Regions from separate parts of the Pseudoalteromonas sp. APC 3355 genome, predicted to be linked through region 1. Evidence: riboswitches for the same ligand, from Rfam matches in the RefSeq annotation. Region 1 holds a riboswitch; the other holds the start of a gene.
The links. Region 1 has a riboswitch for lysine ahead of lysC (lysine-sensitive aspartokinase 3). Riboswitches for the same ligand answer to the same signal wherever they lie in the genome.
Positions count from the first base shown of each region.

Region 2: another riboswitch for lysine. It lies ahead of dapA (4-hydroxy-tetrahydrodipicolinate synthase); the one in region 1 lies ahead of lysC (lysine-sensitive aspartokinase 3).

Region 1 is NZ_JASDDB010000015.1:4,804-11,086, forward strand. Features, by position in the region: gene QMA08_RS16950 (4'-phosphopantetheinyl transferase superfamily protein) at 1-458, shown strand, start outside; gene lysC (lysine-sensitive aspartokinase 3) at 496-1,887, opposite strand; lysine riboswitch at 1,963-2,135, opposite strand; gene nhaD (sodium:proton antiporter NhaD) at 2,237-3,484, opposite strand; gene QMA08_RS16965 (hypothetical protein) at 3,707-4,978, shown strand; gene QMA08_RS16970 (hypothetical protein) at 4,982-5,530, shown strand; gene QMA08_RS16975 (ATPase) at 5,527-6,283, shown strand, end outside.
Region 2 is NZ_JASDDB010000010.1:104,747-111,029, forward strand. Features, by position in the region: gene acnB (bifunctional aconitate hydratase 2/2-methylisocitrate dehydratase) at 1-185, opposite strand, end outside; gene QMA08_RS14160 (OmpA family protein) at 478-1,539, opposite strand; gene QMA08_RS14165 (protein adenylyltransferase SelO family protein) at 1,930-3,339, opposite strand; gene QMA08_RS14170 (DNA-3-methyladenine glycosylase I) at 3,348-4,046, opposite strand; lysine riboswitch at 4,238-4,438, shown strand; gene dapA (4-hydroxy-tetrahydrodipicolinate synthase) at 4,629-5,513, shown strand; gene QMA08_RS14180 (2,3,4,5-tetrahydropyridine-2,6-dicarboxylate N-succinyltransferase) at 5,529-6,269, shown strand; gene QMA08_RS14185 (PLP-dependent decarboxylase) at 6,269-6,283, shown strand, end outside.

The DNA of each region.
Region 1 (6,283 bases):
AAATACACGTAAGTGATGATGTTATTAATACCTGTATTTCGCACTCGCATGGTTTAGTTGGGGTCGCGCTAAATTTTGATAAAAGTGAGTTTGGTTTTGATATTGAAAAAGTAAGCCTAAAGCGCCCGTTTGAAAAGCTTGCTAAGCATTTTTATCATAATGATGAAATTACACTTATCACCGAGCCTACTAATACCCAAGCCCAAGCAGATACGTTTTTTAGAATTTGGACATTAAAAGAGTCAGTTGCTAAAGCCACCAGCCGCCCTATTGCAAAATTACTTAGCCCCAATGTGTTTGACGAATTACATAGTGCAAAGCTGAGTGCTTGCAGTAATCGCGTTACTGTAGCTTATAGCAATGACAGTAATGTTTGTTTTGATGTGAGTGTGGTGCATAAAAAAAGCATCGACTGGCGATGCTTTTTATTAAATGACTTTATTAATCAATTTTGTTAAGTGATTTTACTAGGTGATTTTCCTGAATAACGGTTATTTACGCAGCAAAATCATTTTCTAATAAACGACTATGAATAGACTGTACTACGTTATCTGACTCAGTTTGCTCTACTAAAAAGCACAGGTTGTGCTTACTAGCACCGTGACAAATTAATCGAATGTTAAAGTCTTTTAGCACACTCATTAAGTTCATTTCGTGTTGGCGTAATTGAATCTCAGAGCCAATAAGTGCTACCAGTGTTAAATTGTTTTCTACCGAAACATGGCAAAACTCTGCAAGCTTATCTAGGCATTCTTGATCAAGCTCTGGGCGCGAGGCGTTTTGCGCGTTATCAAGGGTTATAGCTACGCTTATTTCTGATGTGGTTACCAAATCTACCGATATATTGTATTCACTTAATAGTGTAAATACGCGTGCTAAAAAGCCGCTTGCTAGTAGCATTTCTGGGCTTTTAAGCGTAAGCAATATTTGGTTTTTACGTTGCGTTACTGCGCGTATACCTGGTTGCTGCGATTTTTCGCGCTCAATCCACGTACCGCCACGCTCAGGCTCTCGGCTAGAACCTACAAACACGTTAATGTGGCTACGGCTTGCTGGTAAAATAGTCGCTGGGTGCAATACTTTTGCACCAAAGGTTGCCATTTCAGCGGCTTCGTCAAAGCTTAAGCGTGCAATAGGCGTCGCTTTTGCGCACAAACGCGGGTCGGTGCTAAAAATGCCCACTACGTCGGTCCAAATATGCACACTTTTAGCGTTAATCGCTTCAGCTAGTAATGCAGCGCTGTAGTCAGAACCACCACGTCCTAGCGTTGTGGTGTGACCGTATTCGTCACTACCAATAAATCCCTGAGTTACAATTACTTGAGCGTCTAATAACGGAATTAAATGCTCTTTAGCAGCTTGCGCTGTGGCTGCAACATTGGGCGTTGCTTTACCAAATTGGCTGTCGGTTTTAAGTACCTTGCGCACATCAAAGCGATCGGCGTTTAAACCTTGTAAACGCAGCACTTGAGCAAACAAATACGACGATAAACGCTCACCAAAGCTAAGTAGCTCGTCGTGTTGCTGATCGGTTGTTAGTGGCTCTTGAGCCAATGTTTGAAATGCTTTTAGGGTTTCGTTAAAGCCAACCGCTAAATCGGCATCTAGCGATAATTCATCTAAAATAGTTTGTTGAATAGCAAGCACGCCGTTTATGTGTTCTTGGCGCTCACTAGGAGTAATGCTTGATTTACACAGTGCAACTAAGTGATTAGTTACGCCGGCACTGGCGCTCACGGCAACAATACGTACGCTTTTATCTGCAACAATAATTTCGCTACAGCGACTCATCGCTTCAAAATTTGCAACACTGGTTCCGCCAAATTTGGCAACGATGTAATCTGATTTTGCGCCTGATACTGTTTGTGGCACTGATTGGGTAGTCATTTAGTCTCCTTTCGCGGTATCCAAACCGCAATAAAACAAGAAGAACTTGGCAAAGGAATGCTTGAAGATAAGTCCACTGCCAGAAGCTCTCCACCTATATTGGTGACAGTTTTGAGGATTCAGCCCCATAAACCGAAAAACAATGACGACGTACCATTATTTTCCTCGGCGAGTACTTCCCTCCTTAATGATCATCGGCTTTCGTCGCCTAACATTAAGTACCTAAGTATCGCACCTCTTCTGAATGCTTTATTAACCAGTGGCTAATAAAACAAAACCCCACTAAGTAGCGGGGCTTTGAAAGTTATCGTTTAGACGTCTAGCTGTCAAGCATTTAATAATTTATGAGTTAAATAAAACTGCCCATGTAATACGAGCCCGCATATCCAACCGTGTAACAAATTAATAAATGCAGCGATAAACGCAAGTAGCTCATAAAGGTAAGCGCTTTAACTTTACTCATGGCAATAATGCCCGCAGCCGAACCAATAATAAGCATTGAACCGCCCACGCCCGTTGCATACGTAAACGACAACCAGTGTTGTTGGCTCATTACTATATTGGCTTTTAATAATGCAGCGGTAAGCGGTACGTTATCGACCCCTGCTGATAATATGCCCATTAAGTAGTTTGCGTATTCTGGTGCCATTACCGTGTATAGGTCGGTAAATTTACTCAACATACCAATTTCTTTAAGTGCGCCTACAAGTAAAAGTACACCTACAAAAAACAATAATGTGTCGTATTCTATATCGCGAACAAAATCGATTATGTCTTTGTTTATGTCTTTTTTGCGCATTAAAAATTGCGCCACTAAAAACATCACTGATAAGCCAAACAAAAAGGTTAATAAAGGCGGTACGCTGTAAATTACACTCAACGTAAGTGTGCTCACTACGGTAGATAAAAATATAACAGCAATGGTTATGTCGGTTTTTTCAATGCGGGTTTTACCTGCACTAGCAAACTCAACACGCCCTTTCATACCAATAGACAGTAACGCAGCAAGCAGCATAACGCTTGCAAGTGCTGGCGCTATAAGTAGTAATAAATGAGCAATGGTTACTTTGCCATCTAAAAATATCATTAGTGTGGTTACATCACCTGTTATTAGCGATACCCCACCTGAGTTCACTCCAAACACAATAAGCGTGGCGTATTTAACGAGCTTTTTAGGTTCAAGCTTTAACGACATAACAACCGCAAGCGATATAAGCGTCGCTGTTACGTTATCTGAAATCGACGAAAACAAAAACGCAAAACCACCCACCAAAAACATGAGCTTTTTTTCGCTAATACTTTTTGGCATAACACGGTGCACAATATTTTCTATAAACCCCTTTGAATTTAAATACGCGACAAAGGTCATTGCAGCCATTAAAAATAGCCATAATGAGGCAATTTCTAAAATATTTTCGTTTAAAAGATGCTGAATCGTATCGGGGCTTTGCCCGTGTAGGGGGTATATAAAAAGAAGAATCCAGCAAAGCGTACCAAAAAACAGCGTGGTTTTAGCTTTATTTACATGGATTATATCTTCTATAACGATCAGTAAAAATGCAATCGCTATCAGGGTTAGAATAATCGAGGAAACCATGGTAGTTAAACAACCTTTGATATAGTTTTAAAGAACACACAAATAACATTCCATTTCATGTGCCTATTTTCGGCGCGAATTTTAGCACTGCCTCTATGCAAAAACTATTATTAAATGGTCTTAAAAACGAATACTATATACAGACAAGGTTAATTAAAAATACGTAATAATGAGTCTTCTAAAAGAACTCAATAATAAAATACTAGGATGTTGTAACCCCTTATGATCCCAGCTAAAAAGCTGCTAAACACCATAACCGAACATTGGGGTGTATTAGAGCTATTATTTAAACGTTTTAAAATGGCTGACTTTAGCCTAAAAGACGTACAAAACGCGATTAAGCAAAAGCAGCCTACGTGGTCAAACGAACGCATTTATAAAGAAACAAATCGTTTGTTAAACCAAGATATTTTAATTCCACTGGCTAAATCCTCTCAACTTGAAATAAATCGTGCCATTGCCGATTTTGCTACTTTTTTACTGCAAGAAGAGCATTTAGGTTTAGCACAAGAAATTAGCGTATTAGTAGAGGACCTGGCTCGTTTAGGTAACCGCCTAGATAACGCTGGCGAAATAGAAGACTTTGACGACTTACGACGCTACAGCCGCATTATGGATGATCGGGTGCGTAAAATAATGAAGCTTTATACGCACAACGAAAACGCTATTTTAAATATTGTTGAACAAGCCAAATCAAATAATGCAGTGCAATCGCTGCAAAAGCGTTATAAAGCGGTAATAGAAGCCTTTGACGAATACATAGAGCCAATGCTTGAAATGGTTGATATTCGTGGTGAGTTTCATGCATGTTTTACCCTCATTGAAGAGCAAATAAGTAAGCAAATACTGCACATTGAGCGCTCAGGTAAAGCGTATAACGACAAACGTATGCTGGAGCAATTACGTACCCGTATACTCGAAATGCATTTAATGGGCCGAGAAAGCTTACGTAAAAGTGCCGATATGCTTATGCCACTGCGCGAGGAGCTACGCCGTAATAACTTAATTACTCGTCAAGCAGCCAAAGTACTTGGGCTTGTACGTAAAAATGGCGTAGACAATATGCTAAGTGCTGTGCAACCACATTTTGTAAGCGACGCGCAGCGATATTCGCTTGGTCAGCAACGCCATATTGTGGCTTACATGGCAAGCTTGGTTGAATTTGAACACGAAGAATACCAATTGCCTGACCAGCAAGACGTGCCTGCTTTTGTTACGCCTAATATTCCTGACTACAACGATGTTAAAACCAGTTTTGCTAAGCGCTTTAATAAAAAACGCAAAAAGCCGCAGCCCTTGCTGCAATTTTTAGACGAAAGCTATCCAGATCTCGATGCCGACGAAATGCTATTTTTGTATCAAAAATTAGTCAGCGACAGCGATATTAAAATAATTCAAAGCGATGAAAAAGCCCGCGTAAAAATTGCCGGTCAGCACTTTTCTTTATATCCATTTAATTCAGAGCCTCAGCCAGATCCAAAGGCAGGTAAATAAACCATGACACACATAAACTTAGACGAGCTAACCCATCTACAAGCCATTAATAAAAAATTAGTAGCGGGTTATCACATTTGTGAGCAAGACAACGTAATGTGGCAAGAGCTTGACCAACACATAGAAGACTACACCGCCCTATTTACCGCCCTAGGTAACGATTTGAAACACGACAGCCGTGGCTTTTATTATTTTGGTAGCGACGAAAGTACGCCAAATATGGGCAAAATATCTCGCGCTATCGCGCTCACCATTTACATTTTAATTGAGCACTACGCCAATACGGGTAAAGACCCAATGCGCGCATTGTTTGACGACGTAAACGATTTAGAGCTTATGCAAACGCTGGTGCAAATTAACAAACATTTGTTTGATCAGCTTGAGATATTTTCGGGATCGGATTTGCGTAAAGACGTTTACCTGCGCATGGTGCGCTTAGGTTTAGCCCGTGAAGTAGAAGGCGGCTTTATGCTACAAGCGCCAATTCACCGCTACATAGATGCACTCATGGAAGTAAACGAAGAAACCTACATTACAGAGGACGAGGAATGAAAAATCTATACGGACTAAGCAAACTCGCCCTACTTAACACCGCAGGCTATGCAAAATGTGTGATCCCGCTTGATAAAAGCAGCTCTATTTGCGCGCCCAATAACACAGGTAAAAGCTCGGTTATTAACGCCCTGCAGTTTCCGCTTATTAACGATTTGCGCTTAACAGAATGGGACGGACACGATTTAGATGAAACCCGTAAGTTTTATTTTTCATCCGATCAGTCCTACATTTTACTAGAAGCTAACTTGCCTCATGGCTCGGTAGTAATTGGAGTTGCAGGACTTGGTAAAATTGCCGGTTACGCGCATCAGTACTTTTGTTATCAAGGTAAGCTTGATTTAGAGCAGTATACGCAAGGTAAAACTATTATTAAATTTACCAAGCTGTTCAACCATTTAAAATCGCTTAACTACAACCCTATTGAGTTAAAAGCACAAGAGTTAAACGCGCTGTTGACTGGCGGCGCAACGCCTTTTGACGGCGACATTAACCTAAAAATGATCCCGCTAAATAATGTACAAGACTCTTCTATTTATAAAGAAATATTTAGACGTATTCTTAACTTACATAAATTAGGCGCAAGCGACGTAAAACGCTTTATGCTACGCGTGTTTGAACGCCATATGTCGAACTCTAAGGTCGACTTTTATGAAGTATGGCGTCGCTCGTTTGATAAAGTAAATCGCTCAAAACGCGAATTAAAAGCCCTTGAGTCAATGCAAGAGCCAATAGCCGCGCTTGAATCAATGC
Region 2 (6,283 bases), on a different contig from region 1:
TAAGCAGCATCATCAACACCAGCTGGTATACGCTGAATGAACAAATCTAAAATGAATTCTTCTTCACCTGCAGGTGGGTTTTTTATTAATTCAATAAGATCAGCAGTTTGCTGAGCATCTAATGGCGCTGGTACGATACCTAACGCGGCACGTTCTTCTACGTGTTTACGATATTCTTGTAGCACAATATTGCCCTCTTGGTGACGTGAAAGTATCCGGTAGCGCTTTGGGCGCAAATAAGTTACCCAATACTTATAGTATTCTAACGCGTAATTATAAAGCTTTTATGGATAGATGAAAATCCATCCAGTTGCGCAACTGATTATACCGATTATAAATACTATGAATAGTGGTTGTGGTAAAAACTATTTTCATGAATACTTATTAAGTAAGAATCATTACCATTAACTAATATTAATTTATTACAGGCATAAAAAAACCCAGCACTTGGCTGGGTTTTTATTACAAACTATTTAATTAACGTAAAACTTTAACGTTTTTGATAGTTTTGATATGCGCTTCTACACGACGGTTTTCTGCGTTTGCAGCTTTAGTGTTTGCATCATTTTTAAGACGCTCTTCACCTAAACCAACTGTAGTAATACGGTCTTCAGCAATACCATCAGCAACAAGTTGCTTAGCTACAGCATCAGCACGTTTTTTAGATAACCATTTGTTGTAAGTTGCTTTACCTACAGCAGAAGTGTGACCTTCTAATAGTACTGTTGTATCTGGGTACTCTTTTAAGAATGCAGATACTTTTTCAATATCATTTAAGTATTGAGTAGATACTGCAGAAGCATTGTTAGGGAAAGTCACTAATAAGCTTACTGTTACTTCTTTATCTTCATATAAAGTACAACCAGTACCATCTACAGCATCAGTCATAGGTGTGTTAGCACACTTATCATCTGCATCAGGAATGTTATCGTTGTCGCTGTCTACAGGAGCTACAGCTACTTCAACTACTTTAGGCTCTGGAGCTGGTTTTACTGGCTCTACAGGAGCAGAGTTTTGGCCAAATAAGTAGTTAATACCAATTTTAGCGCCAACATCTGTGTAACCACGGTCAAGACCTTGATATACAGCTGTTTCAGCATTTACAAATAAACCATCTGTAATGAAATGTTGGTAACCAACACCTGCATTTAAGAATGTGTTGTCATCAACTACGTCAATTTCTTTAATACCGAAAAGACCATAGAAAGGACCGCCGTCTAAATGGTAAAGAGCATCAATACCGTAACGCTCGCCATCAATATTGTTACGGTTGCCAGCAACTTTATCAAAAGCATTAAAATCCATGTCTGCATATTCAAGACGTGCGCTCCAGTAATCACTGAAACGGTAACCAGCTTCAACACCCCAGCCAGTTGATTCGTTTACGTCAAGACCTGCTTGGTCACGCATGTTTTTCCAAGATGCGTCATAGTAGTCGCCAAATGCGCCAATGTAGAAACCTTCTTCTTTATCAGCAGCGAATGTAGATGCGCTAGTTGCAGCCAACGCGATTGCAATTGTAAGTGATTTTAATTTCATTGTTTTCTTCCCATTTGAACAATTTTAAATTGTAGCTAATCGATACTAGCTCAATCAGTTTTATATAGACTAACTGAGCCTTTGTTAATCAATACTTAACGAAAAATAAAGTTTATTACTTTTTTCTATGCCTTGTCGCAACACACATCCACTTACTATAGGCGAAATTAAAACTTTATTGAAAAATAAATATAGTAGGTTTTTGTAAATTAGTACTTAGCAAGGAATGTAAGAGCAATTAAATTGAATGCACTTATAAATGCAAAGAAATATTGCTTAGTTTTAATTGTGCGCATAATACCACCAGAATTAGCATTCCCCTAGGTATATGCGCATGTTTGATTAAAAAATGACTCTTTTTAATCATGTGGTTATATTTAAAGTTAAGTATTAAGTACCACAAAAAGTCTGGTAGTCATTATCATTCGTCGGTGGAGAGCAAAACTCTGATAACTCTTCACTGTTAGAATATGGATTCCCAGCTATTTTTATAAAGCGCTGTAGTAACTCGCTAGATCCTGTAGCGTTATATTGTGCAATTATTTCTTCGATCACATGATTACGCGGTATAACACGAGGATTTGCCGCTCTCATTACTTCATAACTATTATCGTCAGTTAAACTTACCCACCTAGCTCTCCATTCAATTAGCGACTCAGGTACGCTTTTTTCTCCTTTTAAGGATTCAGTAAGCGCATCAAAGGTATTGGTGTAATCGAGCTGATTATCTTTTAATAGCGTTAACAACTCTGCTATTAACTCGCCACTACTATCGCTAGATTCATTTAAACCCAGTTTTTGTGCCCACATAGCCGTAAACTCAGTATTAAACTGCTCAGCAAAACGATTAATAAATGGCGTCATTAATGAAACCGCTTGCTCGTCATCATCGCTAATAAGCGGTATTAAGCTCTCAGCTAAGCGTGCGCAGTTCCAGTTAGCTATATTAGGTTGATTACCGAATGCATAGCGGCCTTGTTTGTCTATAGAGCTAAATACGGTATCAAAATCAAAGCTATTCATCATGGCACACGGGCCGTAATCAATGGTCTCTCCGCTAACTAGCGTATTATCTGTATTCATTACTCCGTGAATAAAGCCAACACGCATCCAGCTCACAACTAGCTTAACTTGGTTTTTAATCACAGCGCCTAAAAATGCTAAATATCGCTGCGAACCTGTATCGGTTATTTCTGGGTAGTGACGCTCTATAGCTAAATCGGCTAAATTTTTAAGCCCTTCAACATCGCCTTGCGTCGCTAAATATTGAAACGAGCCAACACGAATATGGCTAGTTGCTACACGCGTAACGATAGCCCCAGCTTGTGGCGGATTACGATAAACCGTTTCACCACTACCAACAACCGCTAAGCAGCGTGTGGTTTTAACTCCCAGTGCATGCATTGCCTCGCTCATTACGTATTCACGAATAGCAGGGCCAAGTGCGCAACGTCCATCCCCACCTCTTGAGTAAGGAGTAGCACCAGAGCCTTTTAATTGAATATCCCATAACTGGTTTTCATCATCACTAATAGCGCCCAGTAAGTGCGCTCGTCCATCGCCTAAGCGTGGTGAAAAATGTCCAAATTGGTGCCCAGAGTAACCAAGTGCTACTGCAGGAATCGCCTGTTTTTCGTTACCGCTAAAAGTGCTGGCACGCAAATCAGCCGCAACGTTAATATTAAATTGTTTTGCTAAACTCTCGTTCCACAGCAATAACTGAGGAGAGGCGACACTTGCAGGAAAATCTTCTATCGCGAAGTTTTCCGCAACATCTGTGTATCTTGGCACTAATTTCATGGTAATTCCTATTGTTGCTGACTTATACCAACACGGTTGTCACCTACGCCATAAGCAACAATTAAGCTTAACTCTTGCATACTTAAGCCGCTTTGCTTTTGCATTTCGTTAAAAAAAGCTTGGGCTGCATTTAGTGACTTTTTAGTTTGTAAGCCGCCGTCTATAATTTTATGGGCACGCAAATAATTCTCTACATCGCGTGATAGTAAAAATGTATCTTTACCAAGTGCTCGCAACGCGTAAGGCCCTGTATTTCCGCCTAAACGCGAACCATGTTTTTTTAAATACGCCCACAAACCAATAATATCGTCTGTTGGCCAATTAGCGATAAACTGACTAAAACTGCCATGTTCCCCTGCTATTTCGTGGATCATGTAAGCATTTTCGGTAATTGTTTTTACTTTTTTATAGTTACGAACAATGCGCTCATCCGTTGCTTTTTGTTCCAGCATATCAGGTGGCATCATTAATAACTTATCAACGCTAAAATCCCAAAAAACCTCTCTAAAGCCCGGCCACTTATTATTTATGACTGACCAATAAAAGCCGCTTTGAAATACTTTTCGAGTAAATTCTTCAAGCCAATCGTCGTCACTTAACGTGCTTAGTTGTTTTTTAGATAGCGGTTTTGCAAGTAATAACTTAAGCATTTTTTCAGAGCCTTTTCGCTCTACCGCTCGCTTATAAATATCGCTAAATTTTTCCATACTAATTAAATACCTCACTACTTATATTGCTAGTGTACGAGAAAAGCACCTAATACGTAACCACCCCTCTTTTCGATGAATTAATCTGTATTTAGTCGCTTGACACCTAGACGGCTAAAATGCTTTAATCGCCGTAATTACCCTATTTAAATTGCACAGGTTTGTAAGTTTTACTCTACAAACAGGTGCAAAGGGCTAGAAGAGGTGCGTTATTCAGGTAGCGTATGTTAGGAGCGCAAACTCCAATAAGCATACGTGAGGGGAATTAACGCCGAGAAGTAACCACTTTTGCGAGGTGTTTATTTCGGGCGACTAGGTTGAACCCTAGCGACTGTCACCAATAGCTGCTTATAAAAAGCAGCTTGTTAGTTTGGTGGAGAGCTTCTGGTCTTAAATATTAAGGCCGTGCGCCCTATTATTTTAAGCCCATTCGCTCTTCGAATTATTAGTTCGAACGACGTTAATGCGGCTCCTTCCATAAAGCTTTTTAACTCTTCGAATAATACCAATTGCATTAAATTAGTTATCGCTAAAATGATCACGTTTTTAATAAAGTTGGTACAAATTATAAGTTCGTGAGAGATGATCAACAACTTCAATTTAAACGACTACTCACTGTGGACCGCGCTCGTTACGCCATTTGATCAACACGGCGATGTTGACTACAACACGTTAACTAAGCTGGTTAGCGATCAAGAAGCGGCACATAACGGTATTTTGCTACTTGGCAGTACGGGCGAAGGTTTAGCACTAACGCTAAAAGAGCAACAAGCCATTGTTGAACACGTATGCCAGCTAAAACCAACAGTACCACTCATGGTTGCTGTGGGCGGTAGTAACTTAAAGCAACAAATTGAGTGGGTTAACTACTGTAATACACTACCAATTCATAGCTTTTTACTTGGCTCACCGCTTTATGCAAAGCCTGGTGCTATAGGTCAAACTCATTGGTTTGAAAGCCTACTAAATGCAAGCGCTCACCCATGTATGCTTTATAACGTACCGGGTCGAAGCGCTGTTAGCATCCCAGCGGCAACAATTCAAAACTTACAAAACAATAAAAATTTATGGGCGTTAAAAGAAGCGAGCGGCAGTATTGCTCAGTTTGAAGCTTACCGCCAAGCGGCGCCTAATTTAGCTATTTTTAGTGGCGACGATGCGCTAATGCCTTATTTTGCTCAAGCTGGCGCAAAAGGTTTGGTGTCGGTAGCTGCAAACGCATGGCCTGAACAAACTCACGAGTTTGTTAAGCGCAGTTTAAGTGGTCAACACCCTAACTTATTTGCCCAGTGGTCAAGCGCTATTAATAGTCTATTTGCTGTCGCAAACCCTATTCCCGTAAAGGTACTGATGCATTTGCAAGGCCGCTTAAGCAGCCCGCAACTTCGTCCACCTTTAACACATCTTGAGTTAACTCAAACCGATTGCATTACAACTGCAAACAACACCATTTTATCTTGGCATTAAATACAGGTTTTTATAATGAGCTGGTTAGAACTATTAAATAATTTAGAATCGGGCGCAGTACGCGCAGCATCACAAAACGAAAGCGGCCAATGGCAAGCTAACGTAGAAGTAAAGCAAGGCATTTTAGAAGCCTTTAAAAATGGCACTAATACTGAGTTTGCAGGCGGCTTTGTTGATAAACATAACTTAGCTCCGCAAGAATTTAGTACTGATGATGGCGTTCGTATGGTACCAGGTGGCTCAAGTGTTCGCCGTGGTGCTTATGTTGCTAAAGGCACGATTATTATGCCACCAGCGTATGTAAACATTGGTGCATATATCGACGAAGGCACAATGGTAGATAGCCACGCATTAGTGGGTTCTTGTGCACAAGTAGGTAAAAACGTACATTTAAGTGCTGCAGTTCAGCTTGGTGGTGTACTTGAGCCAATCGGTGCAAGCCCAGTAGTTGTAGAAGACGACGCCTTTATTGGTGCAGGCTGTATTATTGTTGAAGGCGTAGTCATTAAAAAAGGCGCAGTACTTGCCCCTGGCGTGCGTTTATCAGCAACTATTCCAGTATACGACTGCGTAAACGAGCGCCAACTTGATAAAGGCGAGCCAATCCCAGAGTACGCGATTGTAATACCAGGCTCTCGCCCTGCGTCAAACGAATGGGCGCGCGAGCAAGGCCTAAGCATGTCGTGTGCGTTAATAGTTAAATACCGCGACGAGAAAAGCGATGCATCGTTATTGCTTGAAGAGGTTTTACGATAATGAGCTTTTTGAGC